DNA from 3 places in the Bacillus inaquosorum genome. Region 2 is predicted to be linked to each of the others. Evidence: riboswitches for the same ligand, from Rfam matches in the RefSeq annotation. Region 2 holds a riboswitch; each other region holds the start of a gene.
What was found. Region 2 has a riboswitch for thiamine pyrophosphate ahead of M1M80_RS08495 (acetylornithine deacetylase). Riboswitches for the same ligand answer to the same signal wherever they lie in the genome.
Positions count from the first base shown of each region.

Region 1: linked by a shared signal. The riboswitch ahead of thiT (energy-coupled thiamine transporter ThiT) and the one ahead of M1M80_RS08495 (acetylornithine deacetylase) in region 2 are both predicted to bind thiamine pyrophosphate.
Region 3: linked by a shared signal. The riboswitch ahead of thiC (phosphomethylpyrimidine synthase ThiC) and the one ahead of M1M80_RS08495 (acetylornithine deacetylase) in region 2 are both predicted to bind thiamine pyrophosphate.

Region 1 covers NZ_CP096592.1:3,161,343-3,171,405, forward strand. The annotation lists rRNA gene M1M80_RS16085 (23S ribosomal RNA) at 1-1,378, opposite strand, end outside; rRNA gene M1M80_RS16090 (16S ribosomal RNA) at 1,548-3,097, opposite strand; TPP riboswitch at 3,567-3,668, shown strand; gene thiT (energy-coupled thiamine transporter ThiT) at 3,768-4,346, shown strand; gene M1M80_RS16100 (GNAT family N-acetyltransferase) at 4,387-4,908, opposite strand; gene floT (flotillin lipid rafts scaffold protein FloT) at 4,933-6,462, opposite strand; gene M1M80_RS16110 (NfeD family protein) at 6,481-7,005, opposite strand; gene M1M80_RS16115 (DinB family protein) at 7,173-7,661, shown strand; gene M1M80_RS16120 (MOSC domain-containing protein) at 7,667-8,245, opposite strand; gene gbsB (choline dehydrogenase) at 8,334-9,542, opposite strand; gene betB (betaine-aldehyde dehydrogenase) at 9,559-10,063, opposite strand, start outside.
Region 2 covers NZ_CP096592.1:1,709,966-1,720,028, forward strand. The annotation lists gene M1M80_RS08470 (S8 family peptidase) at 1-3,352, shown strand, start outside; gene spoIIGA (sigma-E processing peptidase SpoIIGA) at 3,544-4,473, shown strand; gene sigE (RNA polymerase sporulation sigma factor SigE) at 4,536-5,255, shown strand; gene sigG (RNA polymerase sporulation sigma factor SigG) at 5,395-6,177, shown strand; gene M1M80_RS08490 (ABC transporter ATP-binding protein) at 6,330-7,124, shown strand; TPP riboswitch at 7,137-7,238, shown strand; gene M1M80_RS08495 (acetylornithine deacetylase) at 7,325-8,605, shown strand; gene M1M80_RS08500 (YlmC/YmxH family sporulation protein) at 8,688-8,933, shown strand; gene pgeF (peptidoglycan editing factor PgeF) at 9,097-9,933, shown strand; gene M1M80_RS08510 (YggS family pyridoxal phosphate-dependent enzyme) at 9,940-10,063, shown strand, end outside.
Region 3 covers NZ_CP096592.1:1,064,371-1,074,433, forward strand. The annotation lists gene M1M80_RS05035 (DUF6323 family protein) at 1-451, shown strand, start outside; gene M1M80_RS05040 (DUF6179 domain-containing protein) at 454-1,890, shown strand; gene M1M80_RS05045 (MATE family efflux transporter) at 1,916-3,316, shown strand; gene M1M80_RS05050 (class I SAM-dependent methyltransferase) at 3,439-4,260, shown strand; gene spo0M (sporulation control protein Spo0M) at 5,156-5,932, opposite strand; gene M1M80_RS05060 (hypothetical protein) at 6,072-6,275, shown strand; gene M1M80_RS05065 (spore coat protein) at 6,329-6,592, opposite strand; gene M1M80_RS05070 (Type 1 glutamine amidotransferase-like domain-containing protein) at 6,707-7,399, shown strand; TPP riboswitch at 7,468-7,575, shown strand; gene thiC (phosphomethylpyrimidine synthase ThiC) at 7,708-9,480, shown strand; partial or broken gene M1M80_RS05080 (FbpB family small basic protein) at 9,613-9,808, shown strand; gene katA (catalase KatA) at 9,836-10,063, opposite strand, start outside.

The DNA of each region.
Region 1 (10,063 bases), 1.5 Mb from region 2:
CCCTGAGCGGACGAGCCTTCCTCAGGAAACCTTAGGCATTCGGTGGAGGGGATTCTCACCCCTCTTTCGCTACTCATACCGGCATTCTCACTTCTAAGCGCTCCACCAGTCCTTCCGGTCTGGCTTCACAGCCCTTAGAACGCTCTCCTACCACTGTTCGAAGAACAGTCCGCAGCTTCGGTGATACGTTTAGCCCCGGTACATTTTCGGCGCAGAGTCACTCGACCAGTGAGCTATTACGCACTCTTTAAATGGTGGCTGCTTCTAAGCCAACATCCTGGTTGTCTAAGCAACTCCACATCCTTTTCCACTTAACGTATACTTTGGGACCTTAGCTGGCGGTCTGGGCTGTTTCCCTTTCGACTACGGATCTTATCACTCGCAGTCTGACTCCCAAGGATAAGTCATTGGCATTCGGAGTTTGACTGAATTCGGTAACCCGGTAGGGGCCCCTAGTCCAATCAGTGCTCTACCTCCAAGACTCTTACCTTGAGGCTAGCCCTAAAGCTATTTCGGAGAGAACCAGCTATCTCCAGGTTCGATTGGCATTTCACCCCTACCCACACCTCATCCCCGCACTTTTCAACGTGCGTGGGTTCGGGCCTCCATTCAGTGTTACCTGAACTTCACCCTGGACATGGGTAGATCACCTGGTTTCGGGTCTACGACCACGTACTCATGCGCCCTATTCAGACTCGCTTTCGCTGCGGCTCCGCATCTTCTGCTTAACCTTGCACGGGATCGTAACTCGCCGGTTCATTCTACAAAAGGCACGCCATCACCCGTTAACGGGCTCTGACTACTTGTAGGCACACGGTTTCAGGATCTCTTTCACTCCCCTTCCGGGGTGCTTTTCACCTTTCCCTCACGGTACTGGTTCACTATCGGTCACTAGGGAGTATTTAGCCTTGGGAGATGGTCCTCCCGGATTCCGACGGAATTTCACGTGTTCCGCCGTACTCAGGATCCACTCAGGAGAGAACGAAGTTTTGACTACAGGGCTGTTACCTCCTATGGCGGGCCTTTCCAGACCTCTTCATCTACCTCGTTCTTTTGTAACTCCGTACAGAGTGTCCTACAACCCCAAGAGGCAAGCCTCTTGGTTTGGGCTAATCCCGTTTCGCTCGCCGCTACTCAGGGAATCGCATTTGCTTTCTCTTCCTCCGGGTACTTAGATGTTTCAGTTCCCCGGGTCTGCCTTCTCATATCCTATGAATTCAGATATGGATACCACTCCATTACGAGTGGTGGGTTTCCCCATTCGGAAATCTCCGGATCAAAGCTTGCTTACAGCTCCCCGAAGCATATCGGTGTTCGTCCCGTCCTTCATCGGCTCCTAGTGCCAAGGCATCCACCGTGCGCCCTTTCTAACTTAACCGTTAAAAAGAATCACTATGTGATATCTTGTCTTACTAATTGAATGTGATGTCTACTGTTATCTAGTTTTCAAAGAACACGTTTCGAAGGAATGATCCTTCAAAACTAAACAAGACAGGGAACGTTCTGTTTATAAGACCCAAGGTCTTATATTCCGTAAATATCCTTAGAAAGGAGGTGATCCAGCCGCACCTTCCGATACGGCTACCTTGTTACGACTTCACCCCAATCATCTGTCCCACCTTCGGCGGCTGGCTCCTAAAAGGTTACCTCACCGACTTCGGGTGTTACAAACTCTCGTGGTGTGACGGGCGGTGTGTACAAGGCCCGGGAACGTATTCACCGCGGCATGCTGATCCGCGATTACTAGCGATTCCAGCTTCACGCAGTCGAGTTGCAGACTGCGATCCGAACTGAGAACAGATTTGTGGGATTGGCTTAACCTCGCGGTTTCGCTGCCCTTTGTTCTGTCCATTGTAGCACGTGTGTAGCCCAGGTCATAAGGGGCATGATGATTTGACGTCATCCCCACCTTCCTCCGGTTTGTCACCGGCAGTCACCTTAGAGTGCCCAACTGAATGCTGGCAACTAAGATCAAGGGTTGCGCTCGTTGCGGGACTTAACCCAACATCTCACGACACGAGCTGACGACAACCATGCACCACCTGTCACTCTGCCCCCGAAGGGGACGTCCTATCTCTAGGATTGTCAGAGGATGTCAAGACCTGGTAAGGTTCTTCGCGTTGCTTCGAATTAAACCACATGCTCCACCGCTTGTGCGGGCCCCCGTCAATTCCTTTGAGTTTCAGTCTTGCGACCGTACTCCCCAGGCGGAGTGCTTAATGCGTTAGCTGCAGCACTAAGGGGCGGAAACCCCCTAACACTTAGCACTCATCGTTTACGGCGTGGACTACCAGGGTATCTAATCCTGTTCGCTCCCCACGCTTTCGCTCCTCAGCGTCAGTTACAGACCAGAGAGTCGCCTTCGCCACTGGTGTTCCTCCACATCTCTACGCATTTCACCGCTACACGTGGAATTCCACTCTCCTCTTCTGCACTCAAGTTCCCCAGTTTCCAATGACCCTCCCCGGTTGAGCCGGGGGCTTTCACATCAGACTTAAGAAACCGCCTGCGAGCCCTTTACGCCCAATAATTCCGGACAACGCTTGCCACCTACGTATTACCGCGGCTGCTGGCACGTAGTTAGCCGTGGCTTTCTGGTTAGGTACCGTCAAGGTACCGCCCTATTCGAACGGTACTTGTTCTTCCCTAACAACAGAGCTTTACGATCCGAAAACCTTCATCACTCACGCGGCGTTGCTCCGTCAGACTTTCGTCCATTGCGGAAGATTCCCTACTGCTGCCTCCCGTAGGAGTCTGGGCCGTGTCTCAGTCCCAGTGTGGCCGATCACCCTCTCAGGTCGGCTACGCATCGTTGCCTTGGTGAGCCATTACCTCACCAACTAGCTAATGCGCCGCGGGTCCATCTGTAAGTGGTAGCCGAAGCCACCTTTTATATTTGAACCATGCGGTTCAAATAAGCATCCGGTATTAGCCCCGGTTTCCCGGAGTTATCCCAGTCTTACAGGCAGGTTACCCACGTGTTACTCACCCGTCCGCCGCTAACATCAGGGAGCAAGCTCCCATCTGTCCGCTCGACTTGCATGTATTAGGCACGCCGCCAGCGTTCGTCCTGAGCCAGGATCAAACTCTCCGATAAATGGATCACAGGTTAAGTTCACCGCATCCTGCGGCGACACCTGTGTGACCTGCATCGTGCAGGCCCTAGTTTGACTGACTACGCACATCACTGTGCGATTTATTTAAAAATGAATTAACAGGTACGTTTTGTCTTGTTTAGTTTTCAAAGATCATTCTGTTACTTACTTCTCAATGAAGCAGCTTTACTAATATAACATTCGGCTTCTTTTTTGTCAACAACTTTTTTTAAATTGTTTTGAAGCTTCTTGTTTTGTCTGCTGTTCATCAGCGACGTTTAATAATATAACACCTGTATTCATTTATAGCAATAGTTTTTTTAAAAAAATCTATAAAACAAATAAACTATAATCTTTGTCATGGTATCTGTCGCGTATTTATCATATAACTATTTTAAAAGAACATCTATTCAGTAATGCAATCTTGTTGTTTTTTTCTTTTTCTTGTATAGTAGAAACGAACTAAATACTGATGACCACAAGGGGAGCATTAAAGCTGAGAGTGAGCGGTTACGTTCTGACCCTTTGAACCTGTTAGTTAACGCTGGCGTAGGGATGTGGCAAAGTCAAATGAATTGCAGATTGTAAAGCAGTGCGTGGAACTTTTCTCATCCTTCCGCGTGCTGCTTTTTTGTTGTCCTTTTGGTTTGTCTATTGATGGAAGGGGATTTTATGAATCAATCTAAGCAACTGGTTCGCCTTATTGAAATTGCAATTATGACTGCGGCTGCTGTTATTTTAGACATCGTCTCAGGAATGTTTCTCCGTATGCCTCAAGGAGGCTCGGTCTCCATCATGATGATTCCGATCTTTTTGATTTCGTTTCGGTGGGGTATCAAAGCTGGCCTTACTACCGGTCTGCTGACAGGTCTTGTTCAAATAGCGATCGGAAACTTATTCGCACAACACCCTGTACAGCTATTGCTAGATTACCTTATCGCGTTCGCAGCTATCGGATTAAGCGGATTTTTCGCTTCTTCTGTCCGTAAAGCCGCTGTATCCAAAACAAAAGGAAAACTGATTGTTTCAGTAGTCAGCGCAGTTTTTATCGGCAGTTTCCTCCGCTATGCCGCACATGTCATTTCAGGGGCTGTGTTTTTCGGCAGCTTCGCTCCAAAAGGAACGCCTGTATGGATTTATTCTTTAACTTATAATGCTACCTATATGGTTCCTTCATTCATCATCTGTGCAATTGTCCTTTGTTTATTGTTTATGACAGCACCGCGTTTGCTCAAAACTGACAGAGCTTAACGAGAAACCCCCAGCGCAATCCGCTGGGGGTTGTTTTTTGCTATCTGTTAAGGACTGTTTTCAAAGCAGGAAGATCCGGCCAGCCAAACCCTATTTCTTTCAGCCTTTCTCCTGCAATTTCAAAGCTGTCCTCCGCTTCTCTTTCAGGGGAATAGGACTGATAAAATGTAATTGAGGGGTTCTTCTCCATCACCCAAACAAACATGCTCGAAAAGCTATGATGAAGCAAAAACTCTGCTCCTTTTGCTAAGAGCGCTCTCCCTGCCCCTTGCCGCTGATGTTCTTCTAAAAGGTAAATAGCGTATAGCTCGCCGTCATAGCCTTTTTGTTCAGAGCGGATAGGTCCAAATGAAGCAAAGCCGAATATCGAACCTTTTTCATCCTGAGCGACAAATACACCCTTTACCGAGCGGCTTTTCCATTTGTCTTCAAATTCCTTATAATTCAGACTGTTTAAGTAATCAGCCGGGACAATTCCTCGATATGTTGTCCTCCAGCTGTCCACATGCACCTTTGCAATGTCCTTTATATCTTCTACCTTTGCTTCTCGTAAGATTACCATCTGCTGCTATCCTTTCCGCAGTCATTATTCTGGTTTTTGGACCGTTTTTGCTTCTTTTATTTCATTTGTTAATTCGTTAATGCTTTGTTTTACGTTTCCTTTTCCTGAAAAGTTCTCAATCATTTCTTTTACGTCAATTCCCGACGATGCTTTCAAGCTTTCTTGCAGGCTTGACATTAAGTTTGTCGCATAGCTGGTTACTTTGTTGGCGCCGCTTGATTCACCGCTTCCTCCTGTATCAACAACGGTGATTTTATCAATATTTGAAAGAGGTGCCGCTGCTTGTTTCGCGTATTCCGGAAGCATTTTTACGATCATGTCGAAGATCGCAGCCTGCCCGTACTGCTCGAAGGCAGCCGCAATTTTCTCTTTTGCTTCCGCTTCTGCCAGACCTTTTAGGCGGATAACCTCAGCTTCTGTTTCCCCTTTCGCTTTTTCAGCTTCTGCTTTTGCAAGCCCGTCAATTCTGACTTTTTCCGCCTCAGCCTTCGCCATTGCTTCTATACTGTACTTCTTGGCATCGGCTTCCGCGAGCTGTTTGGCTTTCTCGGCTGCTGCGGACTGCTCGACTGAATAACGGTCTGCATCGGCTTTTTTCTTTACCTCTGAGTCGTATTGGCGTTCACGGCGAAGAATTTCTTTTTCTTCCAGTTCTATTTGTTTTTGGCGTTCGATAATTTTAACCTGCATTTCCTGCTCTGTGACTTGCTGGCGCGCCCTGGCAGTCTCTAAATCATATGCCTGGTCGGCATTCGCTTTTGCCGTATCTTGTTCTCTGCGGTATTCAGCCATTTTGAGCTGATTGATTTTTTCAGCTTCAGCAATTTCTGTCGCCCGTTCAAGTTCTGATTTTTTTGCATCTTTGTCCGCTTCTGCCCGCTTAATCCGGGTTTCTTTATCAGCCTCTGCTGTTGCGATATCAGCATCACGCTTTACCTGGGCAATTCTCGGTTTCCCTAATGATTCAAGATAACCATTTTTATCACGTACATCTTTAATGGTAAAGGAGACAATCACAAGCCCCATTTTCGCGAGGTCCTGTGAAGCGACACGCTGCACCTCTTGAGAAAATTTCTCCCTGTTTTTATAGATTTCTTCAACTGTCATTGAGCCGAGAATGGAACGAAGATGGCCTTCTAAAACCTCCCGCGCTTCCTGCTCACGGTCTTCTTTTGATTTTCCTAAAAATTGTTCGGCCGCTGTAGCGATTTCTCCTATAGAACCGCCGATTTTAATAATCGCAGTTCCATCGGCCATTACAGGCACTCCTTGTTCTGTATAGACTTCAGGTGTCGAAACATCCAGTTTGCTTGATAATAGGCTTAGCGGCTCTGCCTGCTGGAAGACGGGTAGAACAAAGGTTCCTCCGCCGCGGACGATTTTAATACGGTTGCCGCCTTCATCGACATGAACGTTTTTATTGCCGAGATAGCTCCCCGTTACGATTAACGCTTCATCAGGCCCTGCCGTACGATACTTTGTGATAAACACGGCTATTAGTGCAATTAATAAAAAGAATACAACTCCGATGACAATTATAATCGGCATTGTCATATCACATTCCTCCTTGTTTTATATAGGTTCATGCGGAGTAACCGAAAGAACTCCGTTGTTGACATCTACAACTAAAACCGTTGTTCCGTAACTGATCTGCTGATTCTCAAAGCTGACCGCTGACTTCGAGATGGTGCCGCCTATCCCTTCAATGACCACTTCACCAAACCCGTCAACAGGAACAGCTGTAATCACTTTACCGACTCTTCCTTTTAGATCAGCTTCTCTATAAGCCAAAGATTCTTCAGCGGATGATAATGGTACGAGTACAAAGATGTGAAGCAATGTCACCAGAATGATCGAAAGGATGCAAGATAAAAACGCGAGCAACAGGCTGGACAGGGGCAATGTGAGCTCGCCTATATATCCGCCTGCTGAAAAACATGTGAAAAATGCGAGCACCAATGTCGGATTAAGAAGCGGAATGCCTTCTGACAGCCCTGCAAATACATCTCCGAAAAAAAGAAATAACAGCGTAAGACTGCCCGCAATAATAAGCGTATAAAGATAAATTGTTTGTATAGGAACGCCCAGTAACTCCAAATGCCTCATCCTTTCCTCATCAATGCATTGATGAACGGCTGCCGTTACCATTTATACGAGACACAATAGAAAAGGTTTCGAAATTTTTAGATAAATACTCCCTGTTAAGTGCTTTATAAATGATAATTGCTTATATATATGGTAATGTCATTTTAGGAGGAGATATGATGAGTATCTTTAATGAAGCCAGATTAGAAACGTGGAACGAAGTGAAAGGACTTTCTGACGAAAAGCTGAATCAAAAGCCTTCTGCTGAAGAATGGAGCATACGTGAAGTTCTTGACCATTTGAAAAAAATCGATATGGCCGCACAAAAAATGCTGAAGGAACGTGTAAAGGAAGCTCCTGTTAAAGAAGTTGAAGAAAAACCGCTTGAGACTGCACAGGACAGAAACAATAAACGGAAAGCTCCGAGTCACCTTGAGCCTGAGCATGATTTTATTTCAGGCAGTCAAATGAAACGCGAGCTTGATGTAGTGAGAGAGCAGCTGACAGCTGCAATTGCCTCTCTGAAAGAAGAAGATCTTAAGAGAGTGCTTCCGCATCCTGTGTTTCAAGAGCTGACTGTCAGACAGTGGATCGATTTTATCGGCCACCATGAAAAACGGCACCTCAGCCAGATTAAAGAAATTAAAGAAAAGGTAGAAAGGGTCTGATTTGATCAGACCCTTTCTGCTTTTCGTTTGACTTTCCGCTGATAGGAATGAACTTCTATTTCATCACCTGCATAAACAGCACCGGGTCTCTCAACAATGCAGACAATCCCTCTTATGCCCAGTGCGTGTCGGACGAAAGCAGGCGCCAGCTTCGGCTTGTCCGGATAATAAGATTGAATGACTTCGCCCGGCTGGATACACGGATCATTTTCACCCTCACACAGCAATGCGGCTCCGCTTGGGAAAATGAGCCGGCTTCCTTCTTTTAATGATGTGAAATCATGTATGCCGCTGACTGCCACATTCGCCCCAAGCCATTCCGGCAAAATGCTCGGCACTCCCATTTTTAAAGCAATTTGATCACATTCCTCTATTGATACAATAGAAATTTGTCTGCGGTTGAAAATTTCTGTCCCTTTTGAAAACATCGGTTCTCTGGCTCCCGCTTTTTTGGTCAGGCCAAAATGCAAGTCGCCGGGGATGCCGCCATAATCAAAATCAAGCTTGTCCATTTGCTTTGTTACGAAACTTTCTGTATCTGCGATATATAAGCCTTCCGTTCTTGCAGTCATACGCTTCCACATCAGCCGGTACCTTCCTTCTTCTCTAAAATTTCCATCTATGCTTCATTATCCAAAAAAAATCCCGCTCTGTAAATGAGCGGGACATCGATTATACTGTTTTAGGTGTAAGGTTAAAGCAGCGCTTGTAGATCCAATTGTATGCTTTTTCATTTAAATCTCTAGGATTTCCGAAGGTTTGCGGATCTTTCATTGCTTCTTTTGACAAGCGTTCGATCATATCGGGTGATACTCCCTGCTCTTCTAAAGTCGGTACTTCTAAATCTTCAACAAGGTCATACATCCAATTAACAGATGCTTTCGCAGCTTCTTCTGTTGTCATATTGCTTGTATCAATACCGAACGCTTTCGCAATACGTGCAAACTTCTCAGGATAGCCCTTCCAGTTGTACTCCATGACAGGGCCCATCATCGCAGCCACACATTGACCGTGAGCGACTGGGATAATACCGCCAAGTGTTTGGCTCATCGCATGAGCCGCGCCCGCTGATTCACTGCCGTAAGAAAGACCTGCAAGCATCGCAGCCTGCGCCATTCCGTATCTTGCTTCCAGATCCTCTCCGTCAGCAAATGCTCTTCTAATGTAATGAGCGGCATATTCAATCGCCATCAAGGCAACTGCATCCGTAATTGGCTGCGCAAATTTCATAGTATAGCACTCAATGGCATGAGCAAGCGCATCAATTCCCGTCATGGCTGTTACATGCGGAGGCATTGAAATATGAAGCTCAGGATCAATGATGGTCAGGTGCGCTGCGATCAGCGGACCGCCCGTGTTGAATTTGAATTCTCTTTCTTCATCTGTGATAACCGCCCACTGGGTTACTTCCGATCCTGTTCCGGCCGTTGTCGGAATTGTCGTCAGCGGAGGAATGCGGTTTTCCAGCGGTTTTTTTCCATCTGCCGCTTCATAATCAAGCACGCTTCCTTCGTGAGTTGCTTCTACTCCGATTGCTTTCGCTGTATCCATGGAGCTTCCGCCTCCAACTGCCACTAAACCATTACAGTTCTCTTTTTTGTATAGCTCAGATCCTTCATTCACCAGACGGACAGGCGGGTTTGGCTCTACTTTATTAAAGAGCACCACTTCAATGCCTGCTTCTTTAAGTGATTCGATAACAGGATCAGCGACGCCGGCTTTATAAATCCCAGGGTCTGTGACAAGAAGTGCTTTTGAAACACCCAGCGCAGCTACTTCTTCACCCGTATGCTTGACGGCTCCGATTCCGTGCTTAATCACAGTCGGAATTTCAAATGTGTGGAATTTTTGCATGCTTTCTACTTTCATATTTAATGTCATCATCAATCTCCCCCTCTTATGAATTGAACCAATTAACCGCTGCTGGTTTTGTATTGCGATACACATGTTTGACTTCTGTGTATTCTTCAAGGCCCATTTTTCCAAGCTCGCGTCCGAACCCGGATTGCTTATAGCCGCCCCATGGCGCCTGCGCAAAATACGGATGGAAATCGTTAATCCAAACGGTTCCCATTCTCAAGCGGGCTGCTACGCGTTCACACTTTTCAATATCTTTTGACCATACCGCTCCGGCCAAGCCATAGATGGTATCATTTGCAAGCGCGATTACCTCTTCTTCCGAGCTGAAGGTTTCGACTGTCAATACAGGACCGAAAACCTCTTCCTGAACGATTCTCATGCCAGACTTGCAGTTAGAGAAAATAGTAGGTTCATAGAAAAACCCGTTTTGCAGCGCAGGATCTTCCGGGCGTTTGCCGCCTGTCTCCAGCTTTGCGCCTTCTTGTATTCCGATCTCTACATATTTTTCTACCTTTGCCCTGTGCTCTGCAGAAATAAGCGGG
Region 2 (10,063 bases):
TTTGGAGGCGGGTGAATGGGTTTTAGCTCCAAAGGACGCAGAGGGCAATCCTCACCCGGAAATGGCTCCTGATGTTGTCAATAACTCATGGGGCGGGGGCTCAGGACTTGATGAATGGTACAGAGATATGGTCAATGCCTGGCGTGCGGCCGATATTTTCCCTGAGTTTTCAGCGGGGAATACGGATCTCTTTATTCCAGGAGGACCTGGTTCTATTGCAAACCCGGCAAACTATCCGGAATCGTTTGCAACTGGCGCGACTGATATTAACAAAAAGCTCGCTGACTTTTCTCTTCAAGGGCCATCTCCATATGATGAAATAAAGCCGGAAATTTCTGCACCGGGCGTAAATATCCGGTCTTCCGTTCCCGGCCAGGCATATGAGGACGGATGGAACGGCACATCAATGGCAGGGCCGCATGTGTCTGCTGTTGCCGCACTGCTGAAACAGGCGGATGCCTCACTTTCTGTCGATGAGATGGAGGATATATTAACGAACACGGCTGAACCACTGACGGATTCAACATTTCCTGATTCTCCGAATAACGGATACGGCCATGGTTTGGTGAACGCTTTTGATGCTGTATCAGCTGTTACAGATGGTTTAGGAAAAGCAGAAGGACAAGTTTCTGTAGAGGGGGATGATCAAGAGCCTCCTGTCTATCAGCATGAGAAAGTAACAGAAGCCTATGAAGGCGTCAGCCTGCCGCTGACTTTGACAGCTGAAGACAATGTGAGTGTGACGTCTGTAAAACTGTCCTATAAGCTGGATCAAGGTGAATGGACAGAAGTAACGGCTAAACGAATCAGCGGTGATCACCTGAAAGGAACGTATCAGGCAGAGATTCCAAACATTAAAGGAGCTGCACTAAGCTATAAGTGGATGATTCAGGATTTTGGCGGCCATGTCGTTGAGTCTGACACATACGATGTAACTGTGAAGCCAAGCATCACAGTGGGATACAAGCATGACTTTGAAGCTGCACCCGGCGGCTGGATTGCAAGCGGAACAAATAATAACTGGGAATGGGGAGTTCCGTCGTCAGGCCCAACTACAGCAGCATCGGGAGAAAAAGTATACGGAACAAACCTGGCAGGAAACTATGCCAATTCAGCAAACATGAATCTCGTAATGCCTCCTGTTGAAGTGCCGGATTCAGGAAACCTGTTTCTTCAATTTAAAAGCTGGCACAATTTAGAGGATGATTTTGATTACGGCTACGTTTTTGTTCTTCCGGAAGGCGAAAAGAATTGGGAGCAGGCTGGTGTCTATAATGGAAAGACATCAAGCTGGACGGATGAAGAAATTGATTTATCCGCTTATAAAGGTCAAAACATTCAAGTGATGTTTAACCTTCAATCAGATGAAAGCATAGCAAAAGAGGGCTGGTACATTGATGATGTAGTGCTTTCTGACAAATCGGCCGGAAAAACAGCCAAAAAGAATAAGCTGGGTGTCGAAAAGCCTTCAGGAAAGCAAAAGAAAAAGCCAGTGAATCCGAAAAAGGCTAAGCCATCTGCAAACACAGCGGTAAATAATCAGAGTAAAGATATACAGCCACAGGTTTTGCCGATCAGGGCACAAGTCAGTGTCGCGGAAACAGGAAAATCAACATATTCGGATCAAGCCACAGGGCAGTACACGCTGATGCACAAAGCGGGAGATTATACGCTTAAGGCAGAAGCGTACGGTTATCAATCGAAAACCCAAAAAGTTTCTCTGCAGGCAGATCAGACGACACAAGCTAATTTTACGTTAGAGGAAATGAAGAAGGGGACATTAAAAGGCACAGTCATTAATAAAGCGACAGGAGAGCCGGTAAAAGGCGCCACCGTCTATGTTATAGAGGATGCTGCAGTTGAACCTGCTACAACAAACGACAAAGGTGAATATACGCTTGAGGCCTATGAAGGCGCCTATACGATTAAAGTCGCTGCACCGGGTTATTACAGCGATGAATTTACCGTTGATTTAAAAGGTGATGTTACGAAGGAAACTGTACTGAAGCCTTTCGTCGGTTATCCGGGTGAGATTGCATATGATGACGGAACGGCGGAAAATGCCAATTCCTATTTTGCAGCAGGTAACGGATGGGCGGTAAAAATGACGTTGGCTGACGGCAAGGACAAAGGCATGCTTACAGGAGGACTGTTCAGATTCTGGGATACAGAGTTCCCTGATCCTGGCGGCACCGAGTTTAAGGTTGAGGTATACGATGCTACAGGAGAAGACGGAGCACCAGGCAAAAAAATTGCCGGGCCATTTAACGCCGAAGCCCTTCGCAATGGCGAATGGACCAAGGTAGATCTCAGTTCAAAAGGGATTATGGTCGATAAAGACTTTTATCTCGTGTATATCCAGTCAAAACCTGATCCGTATTCACCTGGACTGGCAATGGATGAAACCGGTCAGAATTCTGGCCGCAACTGGCAGTATATAGATGGACAATGGCAGCCAGGTGACGAAGCGGACGGCAACTATATGATTCGCGCATTAGTTGATTATGAAGCTGCTGTACCTGAAATGACTTCACCGGCAGACAAATCGTACACAAACAAGGAGAACGTTACTGTAAAAGGAAAAGCCTCTCCTGGTACAACAGTACACATTTATAATGGAGAGAAAGAAGCAGGAGAAACGAAAGCTGCTGCGGATGGCACCTTCCAGGCAGGCATCTCACTCAGCAAGGGTGAAAATAAGCTGACGGCCACGGCATCAACAGACAACGGAACTACGGATGCCTCCAGCCCTGTTACAGTCACGCTTGATCAAGTCAAGCCTGAATTGACGCTGGACAATCCAAAGGATGGCGAGAAAACAAATAAAGAAGCACTGACTGTCAAAGGGGCTGTATCCGATGACAATCTGAAAGAAGTCAAGGTGAATGGCAAAAAAGCAACGGTTACAGATGGTTCATACTCAGCCCGTGTTCTCTTGGAGAACGGAAGCAATGAAGTCAAGGTGACTGCCTCTGACTTGGCGGGCAACAAAACGACGAAAAAGGCAGTCATTGACGTTAACTTTGACAAGCCTGTCATTTCCGGATTGATCCCTGGAGAGGACAAAACCTTAAAAGCCGGTGAATCTGTGAAAATCGCTTTCTCAAGCGCTGAAGATTTGGATGCAACGTTTGTCATTCGCCTGCCGCTGACAAATGCAAGGGCGAGTGTGCAAAACGCCACCGAGCTCCCGCTAAGAGAAATTTCTCCGGGGAGATATGAAGGCTATTGGACAGCCACTTCTTCTATTAAAGCAAACGGAGCAAAAGTAGAAGTGATTGTACGAGATGAGTATGGAAATGAAACTAGAAAAACAGCGAATGGAAAACTTTATATCAATACTGAAAATTAAGTGTAAAAAAGCTGCCGTCACAGGCAGCTTTTTTATATACTCTCAATTATTTCCTCGACAAATTAAGCAGATATCCCTGAAAAATTGTATTTTCCTCTCAACATTAATTGACAGACTTTCCCACAGAGCTTGCTTTATACTTATGAAACAAGAAGGGGAACAGCGTGATGCAAGAAAGAAAGGAGTCAGATGTGAAAATCTATTTAGATGTCATTTGGCTGTTAAACTTTTGTTTTGATGCACTTTTACTTTTGCTCACGGCATTTATTTTAAAACGTCATGTGAAAAAAAGAAGACTGATAGGCGGAGCGTTCATCGGTTCAAGTATTGTCCTTTTGATGTTTACTCCTTTTTCGCCGATCGTTGAACATCCGGCCGGGAAGCTGGCTTTTTCAGTTGTGATTGTGATGGTGACATTTGGATTTAAAAGATTTCGTTATTTCTTTCAAAATTTGTTTTCCTTTTATTTTGCCACTTTTTTAATGGGGGGAGGAATTATCGGAGCTCATTCTTTGCTGCAGTCACATTCTGTTGTTCGAAACGGTGTCATGATCACCAATCAAACCGGGTTTGGAGACCCAATCAGCTGGTTGTTTATTGTTGCTGGCTTTCCAGCGTTATGGTTTTTTTCTAAGAGAAGAATTGACGACATTGAAACAAAAAACATTCAATATGAGGAACGAGTCAGCGTACAGGCGGATTTGGGCGGTCAAACGCTTCATGTCAGAGGGTTGATTGATTCCGGTAATCAGCTGTACGATCCTCTTACAAAAACGCCGGTTATGATTATTTACATTGATAAACTGGAGCCGATTTTCGGAGCGGCTGAAACGATGATCATTCGAAACACAGACCCATTGGAAGCAATTGAACAGCTCGATGATTCATTTCGTTTTTTAGATAAAATGAGGCTGATTCCATACAGGGGGGTAGGGCAGCAAAATCAATTTTTATTATGCATTAAACCGGATCACGTAACGATAATGACAAAAGAAGAAATGATTTCTGCGGATAAATGCTTAATCGGCATCAGTACAACAAAGCTATCGGCAGATGGAGAGTTTGACGCGATTATTCATCCGAAAATGCTTTCGGGCAAGGCCATCAAACACGTTTCATAATGTTCGCAAATGTCCGTTACTTATCATACTCAAACGACGTGACATTTAGAAGGGAGAGGAAGATGAAAAAACTGAAATTGCGACTGACGCACCTCTGGTATAAGCTGCTGATGAAACTTGGATTGAAAAGTGATGAAGTCTATTACATAGGCGGGAGTGAAGCCCTGCCGCCGCCATTATCTAAAGATGAGGAGCAGGTTCTGTTAATGAAGCTCCCAAACGGTGATCAGGCGGCTCGCGCCATTTTGATTGAACGCAATCTGCGTCTGGTCGTCTATATCGCACGGAAATTTGAAAATACAGGAATTAATATAGAGGATTTAATCAGCATCGGCACCATCGGATTAATTAAAGCTGTGAATACATTCAATCCAGAAAAGAAAATCAAGCTGGCGACCTATGCCTCACGGTGTATAGAAAATGAAATCCTCATGTATTTAAGAAGAAACAATAAAATTCGTTCAGAGGTTTCCTTTGATGAGCCGCTTAATATTGATTGGGATGGCAATGAGCTTTTGCTTTCTGACGTACTCGGCACTGACGATGACATCATCACAAAAGATATAGAAGCCAACGTAGATAAAAAACTCTTAAAAAAAGCGCTTGAACAGCTCAATGAGAGAGAAAAGCAAATCATGGAGCTGCGGTTTGGGCTTGTCGGCGAAGAAGAAAAGACCCAAAAGGATGTAGCGGATATGATGGGGATTTCTCAGTCCTATATTTCGCGTCTTGAGAAAAGAATTATAAAAAGATTGAGAAAAGAGTTCAACAAAATGGTGTAAAATTTTTTATGGTTATAACCCCTTGATTTTACAGGGATTTCCTGATTTCGACTGTTTTTCGGTCTGAGTGCAGTGCATATTTTTCCCACCCAAGGAGATACTTAACGTTGTACAGCAGCTCCTGTAGGGAGGGAAAAAAGTGTCTAGGAATAAAGTCGAAATCTGCGGGGTGGATACCTCCAAATTACCAGTACTCAAGAATGAAGAGATGAGAAAGCTGTTTAGGCAGCTGCAGGATGAAGGCGATGATTCAGCCAGAGAAAAGCTTGTAAACGGGAACTTGCGTCTTGTCTTAAGTGTCATTCAAAGATTTAATAACAGAGGGGAGTATGTTGATGACTTATTTCAGGTCGGCTGCATCGGACTAATGAAATCCATTGATAATTTTGACCTAAGCCACAATGTTAAGTTTTCAACATACGCTGTACCTATGATTATCGGAGAGATCCGCAGGTATTTACGCGATAATAACCCGATCCGTGTTTCAAGATCGCTTCGGGACATCGCTTACAAGGCGCTTCAGGTAAGAGAGCGGTTAATCAGTGAGACAAGCAAGGAGCCGACTGCAGAAGACATCGCAAAAGTTCTTGAAGTACCGCATGAAGAAATTGTATTTGCGCTTGATGCCATCCAGGATCCGGTTTCTCTATTTGAACCGATCTATAACGACGGCGGAGACCCGATCTATGTTATGGACCAAATCAGTGATGAGCGCAATACAGATTCACAATGGATTGAAGAGCTGGCTTTAAAAGAGGGCATGAGAAGGCTGAATGATAGGGAAAAAATGATTTTGAGAAAGCGCTTCTTCCAAGGGAAAACACAAATGGAAGTAGCCGAGGAAATCGGGATTTCCCAAGCGCAGGTGTCCAGGCTTGAAAAAGCAGCTATCAAACAAATGAATAAGAATATTCATCAATAATGACATGAAAAGCCTTTAAAACAATTTTTGTTTTAAAGGCTTTTCTATTGATTGCGGGTTGTTTACGTTTTGGAAAAAATAAGGTATCCTAGTCCGTACAGAGTTTTATGAAAATTAAAACAATTATAATAGAAGTTTAGAGGAGGACCACGATGATTTTGCAGCTTGACAATGTCTCACTAAAACGAAATGGAAAATGGATACTGAGGGATATTCATTGGAAGGTGGAGGAAAAGGAAAATTGGGTGCTTTACGGATTAAATGGTGCCGGAAAGACAGCGCTGTTAAATATGCTTTGCTCATATTACTTTCCAACATCAGGCGAGATGCAGGTGCTTGGCCATGAATTTGGTAAAACCGAGCTTGGGGAGAAGCTCAGACGGAAAATTGGCCTCGTCTCAGCGGGTCTTCAGCAAAAATTGTATCCGGCAGATTCAGCCTTTGAGATTGCGTTGAGCGGAGCTTACGCTTCGATAGGATTATATGAAACGCCAAGTGCGGAAATCAGGGAAAAAGCGATTGGTTTGTTAGAGGATTTGGGTGCAATAGAATATGCCGACCGACGCTATGAAACCCTTTCTCAAGGAGAAAAACAAAGAGCCTTGATTGCAAGAGCGCTAATGGCCGATCCGGAGCTGCTGATATTGGACGAACCGGTCACAGGGCTGGATTTTATTGCCCGGGAAAAGCTGTTAGACACGATTACATATATTGCAAACAAAGAAAAAGCGCCATCGATCCTTTATGTGACACATCATGCGGAAGAAATTTTACCGGTCTTTGACAAAGCCCTTTTGTTAAAACAGGGAGAGGTCTTTAGCTCAGGAGAAATAAAGGAAATGCTCACTGATCACATACTTTCCGCTTTTTTTGATACGCCAATCCATGTATTATGGAATCAGGATCGGCCGTTTTTAACAAGAGCCGAGCCGATAACGAATGCCTGACAAACACATATAGATTCATCCTAGGGGTGCTTTGCGAAGCTGAGAGAGACATTGTCTCAACCCTTTTGACCTGATCTGGATCATGCCAGCGGAGGGAAGCGGTGAAATAGCGGAGTACATAGGACTCTGTTTGTTTTTACTAAGCCGTTTCATAACATTTGAAACGGCTTTTTGATTTTTAAGAATAGGAGCGGATCACATTGAATCAACAAATAGACTCTCTGTTAAAAAAGGTGGAAGATCAAAAGGAGGAGCTTATTCAGCTGGCAAAAACGCTGATTTCTTATCAAACACCTGCACCGCCTGCAAGAAATACAGACGGCATTCAGTCATGGATTGCTCGGTTTTTAAATGAAATGGGATTCTCGATCGACAAATGGGACGTGTACCCGGGAGATCCCAATGTTGTAGGCCTGCTAAAGGGAACAGATGCAGCAGACTATCATAGCTTGATCATCAATGGTCATGTAGATGTGGCAGAGGTAAAAGAGGATGAGGATTGGGAGCATGCTCCGTTTCATCCAATTGAAAAAAACGGTTTCTTAATCGGACGGGGTGCTTCTGATATGAAAGGCGGAATGGCGTGTGTGCTGTTTGCGGTCAAATTGATTCGTGAAGCCGGCATTGAACTTCCCGGTGATTTGATTCTGCAATCGGTTATCGGGGAGGAAGTTGGAGAAGCCGGTACGCTTGAGTGCTGTAAGAGGGGCTATCGTGCTGATTTTGCAGTTGTCGCAGATACGAGCGATATGCATATTCAAGGTCAAGGCGGTGTCATTACAGGCTGGATCGAAATCAAAAGCAGTCAAACGTTTCATGATGGGACGAGGCGGAATATGATTCATGCAGGCGGAGGAACATTCGGGGCAAGCGCAATTGAAAAAATGGCAAAAATCATTGCGGGGCTCGGTGAACTTGAGCGCCACTGGTCCATTATGAAAAGTTATCCCGGCTTTAAACCAGGCACAAATACGATTAACCCGGCTGTCATTGAAGGCGGCAGACATGCGGCTTTTATAGCGGACGAGTGCCGGCTGTGGATCACAGTGCATTTTTACCCGAATGAAACCCATGACCAAGTGGCAGCGGAAATAGAAGATTACATCAATCGGCTGAGTGACAGTGATGTTTGGCTTAGGGAAAACCGCCCTGTTTTTAAGTGGGGAGGCTCATCTATGATTGAAGACAGAGGAGAAATTTTTCCGGCACTGGAAGTTGATCCTGGCCACCCAGGCGTCTCAGCGCTTACTGTGTCTCATGAGAAAGTGAAACGGGAGCGCCCGGTTATGGACGTTTCTCAATCCGTTACAGACGGGGGATGGCTGTATAATGCCGGCATTCCATGCGTGATATACGGTCCTGGCGATCTGCACAATGCACACTCCGTAAACGAGGAGGTATCGATTGAGCAGCTGGTAGATTATACAAAAATCATGCTCGATTTTATCATCAGCTGGTGCAGCCGTAAAAAAGAACAGTGATCATGAAAATTTCTTCTTGCTGACAAGGTTCAGCCCGCCCGTTCATATACTGGAAAAAAGGACGGAAAAAGGACGTGATGGGATGATCAGCATTTCTGAATTTCAGGTGAAGGATGTCGTCAATGTCTCAAACGGAAAAAAGCTGGGGAGCATTGGTGATATAGATATCAATGTGACCACTGGAAAAATTCAAGCGATCATACTGGGAGGAAATGGGAAGGTTCTCGGTTTTTTTGGAAAAGAAGAGGAATTGGTCATTCCATGGCGAAATATAGTAAAAATCGGGGAAGACGTGATCTTGGTCCGATTAAGTGAACCGCATGCATAACCTGCTTTGTCTGCCGCGGATTGGCAAATGCCGGAAGTCTTGATTTCTTCCGGCACATTTCATTTAGAAATATGCAAATCGGCGCTCAACGAATGCAGAAAGATGTGGTAAAATAAGTGGGAAATTCCGCTTTTTTAAATGTTTGTCGAAAGGTTGGATCATCATGAATACATATCACCCATTCAGTCTTACCACACCCTCGACACTCATGATACAAGACTGGACACAAACGAATCAAAACAACAGAGAAGTCATTGCCGGATTTACTACGAAAAACGGCGGTGTCAGCCAAAAGCCTTTTGAATCGTTAAATACAGGATTGCACGTTCATGACAAAGATGCAGATGTAGTTAAAAATCGTGAATATATTGCCGATATGTTTAATATTGATTTGCAGTCTTGGGTATTTGCTGATCAGACACATGATAATCGCGTTCAGAAAGTGACGCAGAGGGATAGGGGAAAAGGCGCCCGTGAGTATCACACGGCTTTAAAAGCAACGGACGGGCTCTACACAAATGAAAAGAATGTGGTTTTGGCATTATGCTTTGCTGATTGTGTGCCTCTTTTCTTTTATGATCCGGTTAAATCGCTTGTCGGGGTCGCCCATGCCGGGTGGAAAGGCACTGTCAAACAGATTGGCAGAGAAATGGTGAAGCAATGGACCGAGCAGGAAGGTTCAAAGCTCTCAGATATTTATGCTGTTATCGGACCGTCTATCAGCGGAGCATGCTATACGGTAGACGATCGTGTCATGGATGCTGTCCGCACATTGCCGGTTTCAGCAGAACGTGCCGTAAATCAGACGGGAAAGGGACAATATCAGCTTGATCTGAAAGAGCTGAACCGCCTCATACTGATCGACAGCGGTTTGGCAAATGAACAGATTTCTGTCAGCGGTTTATGCACGGAAAGTGAGCAGTCGCTTTTCTATTCTCACCGCCGCGATCAGGGGAAAACTGGACGGATGATGTCCTTTATCGGAATGAAGGAGGCATAAAAGATCTTGCGTGTTGTTGATAATTTACGACATATAAACGAACGAATAAACGAAGCATGTAACAGATCGGGCCGCAGCTCCGATGAAGTTACGGTTATTGCTGTCACAAAATATGTATCGCCTGAAAGAG
Region 3 (10,063 bases), 650 kb from region 2:
TTTCAATGAGATTCAATTATCGCCACAGTCTAAAACAATGGTGGATCTGCTCAAATTAAATGAAAAAACTAAAGAGTACGGATTGGTTTTAAAACCAAATGATGTAAAAAATTTGGTGGTTTCGAGAAATAAAGTTCTCCATGACCATGCACGAGTTGAACTGGGAATTGAAGTGCTAAAGGAGTTAATTGAGGTGTTTTCAACTTCCCCCTATATGGACCAAGATAATTATGTTGAAACGCTTAATGAGCTTCAGGAGATCTTTTATTATCTTAGAAATGAAACGGAAGATAAGATTGGCGATGTGAAACTTATTAATCAGATGATGGATTATTTTAACGGACCGTGTGCAGGATCTATAGAACTATTAAGAAGTAAAATGGAAGAACTCGCAGATAATTTCAGAAGGGATATGATGCGGCGTGAGTCATTATTTGAAGGTGAGGAATAAAAGTGGAATTAGATAACACCCAAAATCGATTTCGTTCGGTTTCTAATAATACTATTGACCGTTCAAAATTAAAGCGAAGTCAATATATGCTGTCTCTGCTGCAGGAAGGTCAACAGGCGGGAGTTATTACTAGTCAAAGGGCTTACCAAATTCAGGCGGAGATTATGCAGATTCTGCAGCAATTGATCCGGCAGTATACCCAGGGGGAAAGTACGTCGGTCACGACAGAAACAGCTGAAGGAATTATGGTTTCCATACTGTACGCCCTAGATGCCTATGCTCTTGATTTTGAAACACCTGAAGAGGTTATTGTAAATTTAAACGCTGAGAGTGTAAAAGATATACATGACAAAGGTGTTAAGTTGCTCCGCCGTTATTTTGATGATGCCAAACAAATGTATAAGGAATTAAAAAAAATTAAATTAGATGTACCTGTTGATGCCTATAATTTAACTATTGAAGAATCATTACCTGTTTTTATGAACAATTATAATATTATTTTTGAAGCCCAAAATACCATGGCAAGTATTGACTACCCTTTAGCCATTGATGACATGCGACTTCAGGGAGTCTTTTATATTAAACAGTATTTAGAAAGATTGCTTATGGAGACAAGATTCTGTCACTTTTTTAGACATAAGGATCTAATGTATGTGTTGGCTAATTTTGGGAAGATATGTCGCTTTAATTATCGAATAGAGTTATTTAACATATTTGAGTTAATGGTAAATAATTCTGTTTTTTCCCTGTTATCCGGTGGGAAAGCGAATCAAGTCAGAATATCAGAAATTCAATATGATCAGTTGTGCCGAATGTTAATACCGTGTCATGCTGATCAAAGGGCGGAGTTAATTCATGAAGCATTTAATCGATTACAGGAGGAACTGCCAACGGATCAAGCACTTATTAGTTATATAAATCTGTACCGCGATGAATTAATTCAAAGAGTTAATAACGCAGCTGAAATTGGTAGCTTTAAAAGGCTGATTATAAAAGAAATGGAAGAAAGCGAAAAACCAATGACTTTATTGCTAAATGAAAATGATCGTATGAGTGATATTCAAATGCGTAAATTGGTCAACTCTATTATGGAAAGTGAAAATACAGAAGAAAAAGTACAACTAATCCGTGATCATTTTGTTTCGCTCCATGATTACCTAGACTTACTTAATTCAGGTACCCTGTTTAATGAAGAATACAATGCGCTTTTTGCAACTTTCGGAGATATTGAATTGGCTATTTTTTCAAAAATAGTATTTTATGAGGAGTTAAGAGGAGGTATTCAGGATTTCTCCGACATTATTTCTGACTGTTCTAAAGCAAAGAGCGAGTGGGAAGAGCATTACATTGAGTTTATGCAACAGTTAGACGATGAGCGCATTACTACAATTGGTCATTTAATCAACGATATTGACTATGAGGAGATATCGTTTTATTGATTAAAATTAAATTTGGAGGGAAAAAATGAATAATACAGATGCATTACGAGAAGAGAATACGCTTAAGTTACTTTTCACTTATTCATTGCCGATGATTATTGGTTTATTTGTAGGAGCTTCCTATAATATCATTGACAGAGCTTTTATTGGACATGGCGTTGGGGACATAGGGATAGCTGGAATTGCCATTTCTTTTCCGGTTATGATGGGTATTATGGCTTTCGCTAATCTCATCGGTACAGGAGCAACTGCATTGACGTCGATTCGCCTTGGGGAGAACAATAATAATGAAGCTGAGCGTGTAATGGGAAATGCGTTAACCCTTTTGATTTTAGTTTCTGTTGGATTTATAGTTTTGTTTTGGATATTTTTAGATCCTATTCTTGCTGCGTTTGGAGCAAATGAAGAAATACTGCCCCATGCTGTAGATTATACACGAATTATCCTTTTAGCTAGCATTTTTATGATTGTTGGATCGGGTATGAATAACTTTATTAGAGCAGACGGCAATCCGAAAAAATCAATGTTTACCTTGTTGATTGGGTCTATTCTTAATGTCATTTTAGCCCCTATCTTTATATTTGGTTTTGATTGGGGGATGAAAGGTGCGGGCTTGGCTACAGGTATTTCTCAGTTGATATCGTTCATCTGGGTAATGTCGCACTTTTTTACAGGTAAGAGCGTTTTAAAGATTCGCTTAAAAAATATGCGGCTTAGCGGTCATTTGGTGGGACGAATCTTTGCGCTAGGTGGGGGGTCCTTTATTACACAGATGGCAACCAGTGTAATGATGATCGTTATGAATAATGTGATGTTAAATCATGGTGGAAGTACGGCGATCGCAGGAATGAATGTAGTTAATGCGGTGCAAACCTTTATAATGCTGCCTATCTGGGGTATTAGCTTAGGAATCCAGCCAATTATAGGGTATAACTTTGGAGCTGGAAATTATAAAAGAGTTAAAAGTATTCTAGTATCAGCTATGGTATTATCCACAGTAATTGCGGTCGTTGCCTCTCTTTTCATTTATTTTATTCCGGATAGCCTAGTGGCGATATTTAATCAAAACGAAGAGTTAATTCAGTTTGGCAGTCATGCTATGGTCATTTTCCTATTCTTTACGCCGTTACTTGGTTTACAAATTGTTGGAGCGGGATTTTTTCAGGCATTGGGCAAAGCCAAACAATCTATTTTTCTCAGTTTAATTCGACAGGTATTGATCCTCATTCCATTGATGCTAATCTTACCCCCATTCTTAGGTCTAAAAGGGGTGTTGATTTCTGGTCCGATCTCAGATTTTTGCTCTGCAGCTATTTCTGTAACTTTTGTCGTCTTTAGTTTAAAACAAATGCAAAAAGAAATGATTCAAGAACAAGATCCTGGGTCTCGTACCAAATCTGCGGATTTCCACGAATCGAACACGTAAGGTACTAGCCTTTTGAAGCAGGGTATTTTATTGGATATATACTGATAATTAAATAATATTTTTGAGTCAATTCTCTTAGAAGGGGGGAAGGCAGGAGTCGCGACTCTTCCTGCTGGAATAATATGAATTCATCTGGCTCTTATCACATTGCAGATATTGCAAATAGTATAGAAGGTGAGATTAACCGGCTAAAGGCCCAGGTTGATCTATTTTGGGCTAACGAATGGAAGCACTATCAGTCGCATGGTTTGACTGGTGCAAAAGCCGTTATTGAACTAGGTTCTGGGCCAGGTTTTCTTTTAGAGAAGTTGTTAACACATATCCCCCACGCGAATGTGACCGGTCTAGAGATTGATCGCTTATTGGTTGATTATGCCACGGATTATTTAAAAAAGGAAAAACAAAGTAGATGGCAAGTGTATGAGGGAGATATTATTCAGACCGGCATGGAGGACAACACATTTGATTTTGCAATTTCACGTTTGGTATTGGAGCATTTGCCAGATCCTACAAAAGCTATTAAGGAAATATACCGAATCTTGAAGCCGGGTGGAAAAGTAATCTTGGTTGATAATGATTTTGAGATGCATATTATGACCTACCCGCATGTTTCAGGCTTAAGAGAGTTATATGATGCCTACTGTCAAGCTAGGTTTGCCGAAGGGGGCAATCCAAAAATTGGGCGTGAGTTGCCGCAAATTCTAAAAGATGGGGGATTTACTAATGTCCAATTTGATATTGTCAATGCTCATAGTACAATATTAGGAGATGAGATGTTTTTCCAATCCGAAGGTGTTGGAATCCCATACAAGCTGGTACAGGATGGTTTTTTATCAAGCAAAGACCTAGGGAAGATATCGGTTAGCTGGAGAAAGATGGTGCAGGATAAGCATCATGCGATTGTCCGACAATTGTGCCTAGCTGTCGGTGAAAAAACTGTATAAACGCTAGTTCAAAATGCTTTTTAAGGATCTAGATAGACATATGTAAATAAACCAAAGCGTAACCCGTATACTGAACCTTGAAGCAGGGTGTTTTAATCTCTTTATATCAATTACAGTCCCTATGATTTTTGGGGCAATCGCTGCTTAAATCGCAAAGAATGGCGGCGGTGGTTCACTGTCACGGGGGGATTGTGACTGTGAACCAAGTGCTTCAAAATGTTAATTAATAATGATACTACATAAAATGTTGTAATTTTTAACATGAATTAAAAAGTTAACATCGTGAAAAAGGTCTGTTAAAGAAGAATAAGGAAACTTTTTTGTAAGTAGTTAAAAACCCATTTCTAATTAGAAGTGCTCTATGTAAAGGTCAATTTTAGAAATAACTATACAGCGTTAAGTAGAAGGTGATCTCTGTATAAGACAGGGATCATCTTTTTTTATACCATTGCATCTATAGTCATTGTAATGCGTCACATGTCACTTCACTTCACTTCTCTTTTTACTACTGGTAAGCTGCTTTCCATCGGTTCCTAGAACCTCCATCTTTTTCTTTCCTATCAACTCTAATTACTTGTTCTTCAAAAATTTGCGCCGGGAATTTCCCTTTCTCTTTTTCTGAATGAATAATCGTTTAAATGTATCTCTATAAGTGATGCCTTATAGGTGTACCTGACTTTATATAAGGATTAGCTCGAATAATTTGTATATCTTCATCGCCAAATAAATGTTTACTCATTGTTTCTCATCTCCTCACTTACTGAATCCCCCCATTAAACACAAAAGTACCCCATAGGATAGACTTTTTCTAAATTGTCTACTTATAGGGTATATTTTAATTAAGAAGTGGGTTTTATTTTTGTAGCTAAGGTAGTGTGTATGACCCCTGTATTGTTTACTCAGCGTATTGGTCTAAAATCTCTTCTAACACCTCTTCAAGCCCTTCTGCATCCTCAAGCTCTGATTGGCTGAAGCGGACGCGTACGAGCTGTTCTCCGTCATTATACATCTCTTCCAGCCATCCTCGCAGTCCTCTTGCTCTGCGGTCGACTTCGAAAATAATGTCTAAACCGTCTTCGTCTAAAAGGAAAATAAGCTCTAATTCATCAAGCATCTGACGATAGTAGCCTGATGTCGGAATGAACTCAAATTCTTGAACGAACGGAAGGCGGCGCTGGAAGTAAGGTGCTTGTTCGCAGTCTGCTTCGTTAAGGCGGAAGCCCAGGTTTTCGATTGCTTTCAGCACACTTTCGATCCAAGGGTGCGCTTCAACGAAAATTCGATCGTGATCTGATTTGTCAATACCGCCTTGAATGTCAAGGTCTGTCACCACGGCGACCTCTACTTTCCCTACAGTGATTGGTGTATCCAGTGGGAGAATGAATGAGAACGGAAATTGATGCTGTTCTCCAGGCTGAATGGTAAATGAACCAGTGACCCGGAAAGAATGAATTGTAGCGTATTTCCGGTGCTCTTCATCGTCTTTTACAATGACGTACCGTGTATTAAGCTGTAAGTCAATATAGCGGATATCCTGAGCGATTTTTCCGCCATTGACATGTACAGTACCCCGCACTTCCTCTCCAGGATAATATGCGTCTTTCTCTAAAATCGTATCTACTTTTGCAGCACCGATTCCGGCACTTGCCGCAAGCTTCTTAAAAAATGACATGTTAAATCTTCCCCTTTTTCTTTTTCTCAACAGGTATACGTAAGAAGGAGGAAAAAAGATTCATTTGTTTCATACTTTTTTCCTATTATTCGTCCGGCCTAGGGACAGACTAAGAATAATATTGAAAGCAAAGGAGCGGATTGAAATGAATAAAGAAAGTATGGTTGCTGATGAATTACACAGAATGTTTTTGGCTGGTGAACTGCAAATCACGGTAGAAGAGGATATAAACAATATATCTGAACGGCTGAGAAACGGCGATCTCAGTTTAGACCGCTTGAGCGGAGAAGATACGTTTATAAAAGAAACGGTAAACGAGGCTTTAAGAAGAGTGGAGCAATAAAAGGAAGAGACGGTCTCTCGTAAATGAGAGACCGTCTTTTTTATATGACTTTGTTACAGTTCTCTGCAAGATAAAAGCGAATCGATTTGCAATTGTTTATCCAGGATCAAGCCTTTTTCCATCAGGAGTTCAGAAAGTTCTCCATGCAGATAAACAGCTGCATCTAATTGATCACGCAATGCTCTTCGGAGGTGAGGGTTCGAGGTTTCTGTCATCGCGACAGTGTAATTGTTAATGCTTGTTTTTATTGTTATTAAGAAATTAAGTACAAATGCAGGTATGTCTTTGGCGTTTATCGGGTTAGAGACATTGTTCAATGGCAATCCACTTCCTTATTTTCTAGTTCCCGTGATAAGAAAGTATTTGGCTTGCTATCTTGTTTTTATACAAAATGCTATAATGAATAACAAATTTTGTCAGGCGGTGAGATGATGAAACAGATTATTGCGATGGGCGGCGGGGGTTTTTCGATGGAGCCGAAAAATTTGTCCCTCGATCAATATATCATCAATCAATCAGACCGGAAGTCGCCTCGCGTTTGTTTTTTGCCGACGGCGAGTGGTGATTCCCAAAACTATGTTCAGCGGTTTTATGATGCATTTCAAACACTGGATTGTGTGCCGTCTCATTTATCCTTATTTAAGCCGCCGTCAACAGATTTAATTTCTTTTGTTATGGAAAAGGACATAATTTATGTCGGCGGGGGAAATACGAGGAATATGCTTGTGCTGTGGAAAGAGTGGGGGCTGGATCTTATTCTCAGGGAAGCATGGAAGAACGGTGTGATTTTAGCTGGTTTAAGTGCAGGTGCGATCTGCTGGTTTGAAGAAGGGGTGACAGATTCAGCCGGACCGCTGACAAGCATGAAAAGTTTAGGTTTGTTGCAAGGGAGCTTTTGTCCTCATTATGACGGTGAAAAGGATCGGAGACCGATATACCACCAGCTGATATCTAACGAATTCTTGTGCGATGGCTATGCGGCGGACGACGGAGCAGCTCTCCATTTCATAAATGATCAGCTGTTTCAGACAGTGAGTTCAAGACCGGGTGCAAGGGCATATCGGGTGATGATGGGTGATCATGAAATATCTGAAACGCCGCTGTCGGTCAACTATTTGGGATGAATTAGCTGAATATTTTCTATATTCCTCTTTTTTTTCGATTGGTTTTATGTTAAGATGAGTCCGAAATTAATAGTTACTGGGGGTGCCCGCTTTCGGGCTGAGAGAGAAGGTAAGCTTCTTAACCCTTTGGACCTGATCTGGTTCGTACCAGCGTGGGGAAGTAGAGGAATTGTTTTTATTATTGTCTTGCTGGGCAATAATATGTTTCTTTCTGACTGTAACCGGGTTCATTCATTTGAATCCGGTTTTTTGTGCTGGTTATGGGCTTGATTTTGTCCTTTCAAACGAAGAGAGGGGAAGGATAAGTAATGCAAAACAATTCAGTGCAGCAAGCCAACATTTCCATTATGTCGAGTTTTTCGGGGAGCAAGAAAGTGTATGTGGAAGGTTCTTCTTCGGACATCCAAGTGCCGATGAGGGAAATCGCATTGAGTCCGACGACAGGGTCGTTCGGCGAAGAGGAAAACGCGCCTGTGCGTGTCTATGATACAAGCGGACCGTATACCGACCCTGATGTGACCATTAATATTCAAGAAGGGTTAAAGCCGCTCCGCCAAAAATGGATCACGGAGCGCAGCGATGTTGAACAATATGAAGGACGAGCTATAAAACCAGAAGATAACGGTTATAAAAAAGCAAATCCAAACGTAAGCTACCCAGGACTAAAGCGGAACCCGCTGCGGGCGAAAGCGGGTCAAAATGTCACACAAATGCATTATGCCAAAAAAGGGATCATTACACCAGAGATGGAGTTTATCGCAATACGCGAGCATGTGTCTCCCGAATTTGTCAGAGATGAGGTAGCCAGCGGCCGGGCGATCATTCCTTCAAATATTAATCACCCTGAAAGCGAACCGATGATTATCGGCCGGAATTTTCATGTGAAGATTAATGCGAATATCGGGAATTCAGCGGTTACGTCATCAATTGAAGAAGAAGTGGAAAAAATGACCTGGGCCATTCGCTGGGGAGCGGATACGATGATGGATCTTTCCACCGGAAAAGACATTCATACGACGCGTGAATGGATTATCCGCAATTGCCCTGTGCCTGTTGGAACTGTTCCGATTTATCAGGCGCTTGAAAAGGTAAACGGCGTAGCGGAGGATTTAACGTGGGAGATTTATCGTGATACGCTGATCGAGCAGGCAGAGCAGGGAGTGGATTATTTTACGATACACGCTGGTGTTTTGCTTCGGTATGTGCCGCTGACTGCCAAACGGACAACTGGAATCGTGTCACGCGGGGGAGCGATTATGGCGCAGTGGTGTCTGGCTCATCATCAGGAAAGCTTTCTGTATACTCATTTTGAAGAAATCTGTGAAATCATGAAAACGTATGATATTGCTTTTTCTCTTGGGGATGGTCTGCGTCCCGGATCAATCGCTGATGCCAATGACGAAGCGCAGTTTGCTGAATTAGAGACGCTTGGAGAGCTGACACAAATTGCCTGGAAGCATGATGTTCAGGTAATGATTGAGGGACCGGGGCATGTGCCGATGCATAAAATCAAAGAGAACGTCGATAAACAAATGGACATTTGCAAAGAAGCGCCTTTTTACACATTGGGGCCTCTGACGACAGATATTGCACCGGGCTATGACCATATTACTTCAGCGATCGGAGCGGCGATGATCGGCTGGTATGGGACAGCAATGCTTTGTTATGTAACGCCGAAGGAGCATTTGGGGCTGCCAAATCGTGATGATGTTCGTGAAGGAGTCATTACATATAAAATTGCTGCGCACGCGGCAGACCTTGCAAAAGGGCATCCCGGAGCGCAAATACGGGATGATGCGTTATCGAAAGCCCGCTTTGAATTCCGCTGGCGAGACCAGTTTAATCTATCTCTTGATCCGGAAAGAGCGCTTGAATATCATGATGAAACCCTGCCGGCTGAAGGAGCAAAAACCGCTCATTTCTGTTCAATGTGCGGACCGAAGTTTTGCAGCATGAGAATTTCTCAGGATATTCGGGATTATGCGAAGGATAAAGAGATTAGTGAATGGGATGCGATTCAAGAGGGGATGAAAGAAAAAGCCGAAGAATTTGTGAATCAAGGCAGCCAGCTGTATAAATAATAGATTGACAGGCGAAATGGAATACGTTTTAATATAGCTAATATACATTTCCAGCATTTGCTGATCGGAACACCGAAGGCTCTTATCTTTTAGATAAGGGCCTTTTTTGTATGAAAAAAGGAGGGAACAGTGATGGGAATCAAAAAAGAGAAGGGGAGAAAGCGATTCAAGAAGCGAAAAACATACGGAAATCAGATTTTACCGCTGGAGCTCCTGATTGAAAAAAACAAACGAGAGATTATGAACAGTGCGGAGCTGATGGAGGAAATTTATATGAAGATTGATGAGAAGCATACGGCAGTGCGTCACTAAATATAAAAAAACCCGCTATTTACAGCGGGTTTTTGCATTTATATTAAGCATCTTTTTTAATTGGCAATCCAAGGCCTTCTGCCACGCGTTTTCCGTATTCAGGATCCGCTTTGTAGAAATGCTCGATTTGGCGAAGTTTGATTTCTTCTTTTTCTACCGGCTTCATGGCGTTAACAATATTTTTAACAAGGCGGGCACGCTCATCCTCGCTCATTAAACGATAGAGATCACCGGCTTGTGTGTAGTGGTCATTGTGATCGTAGCTTACGCT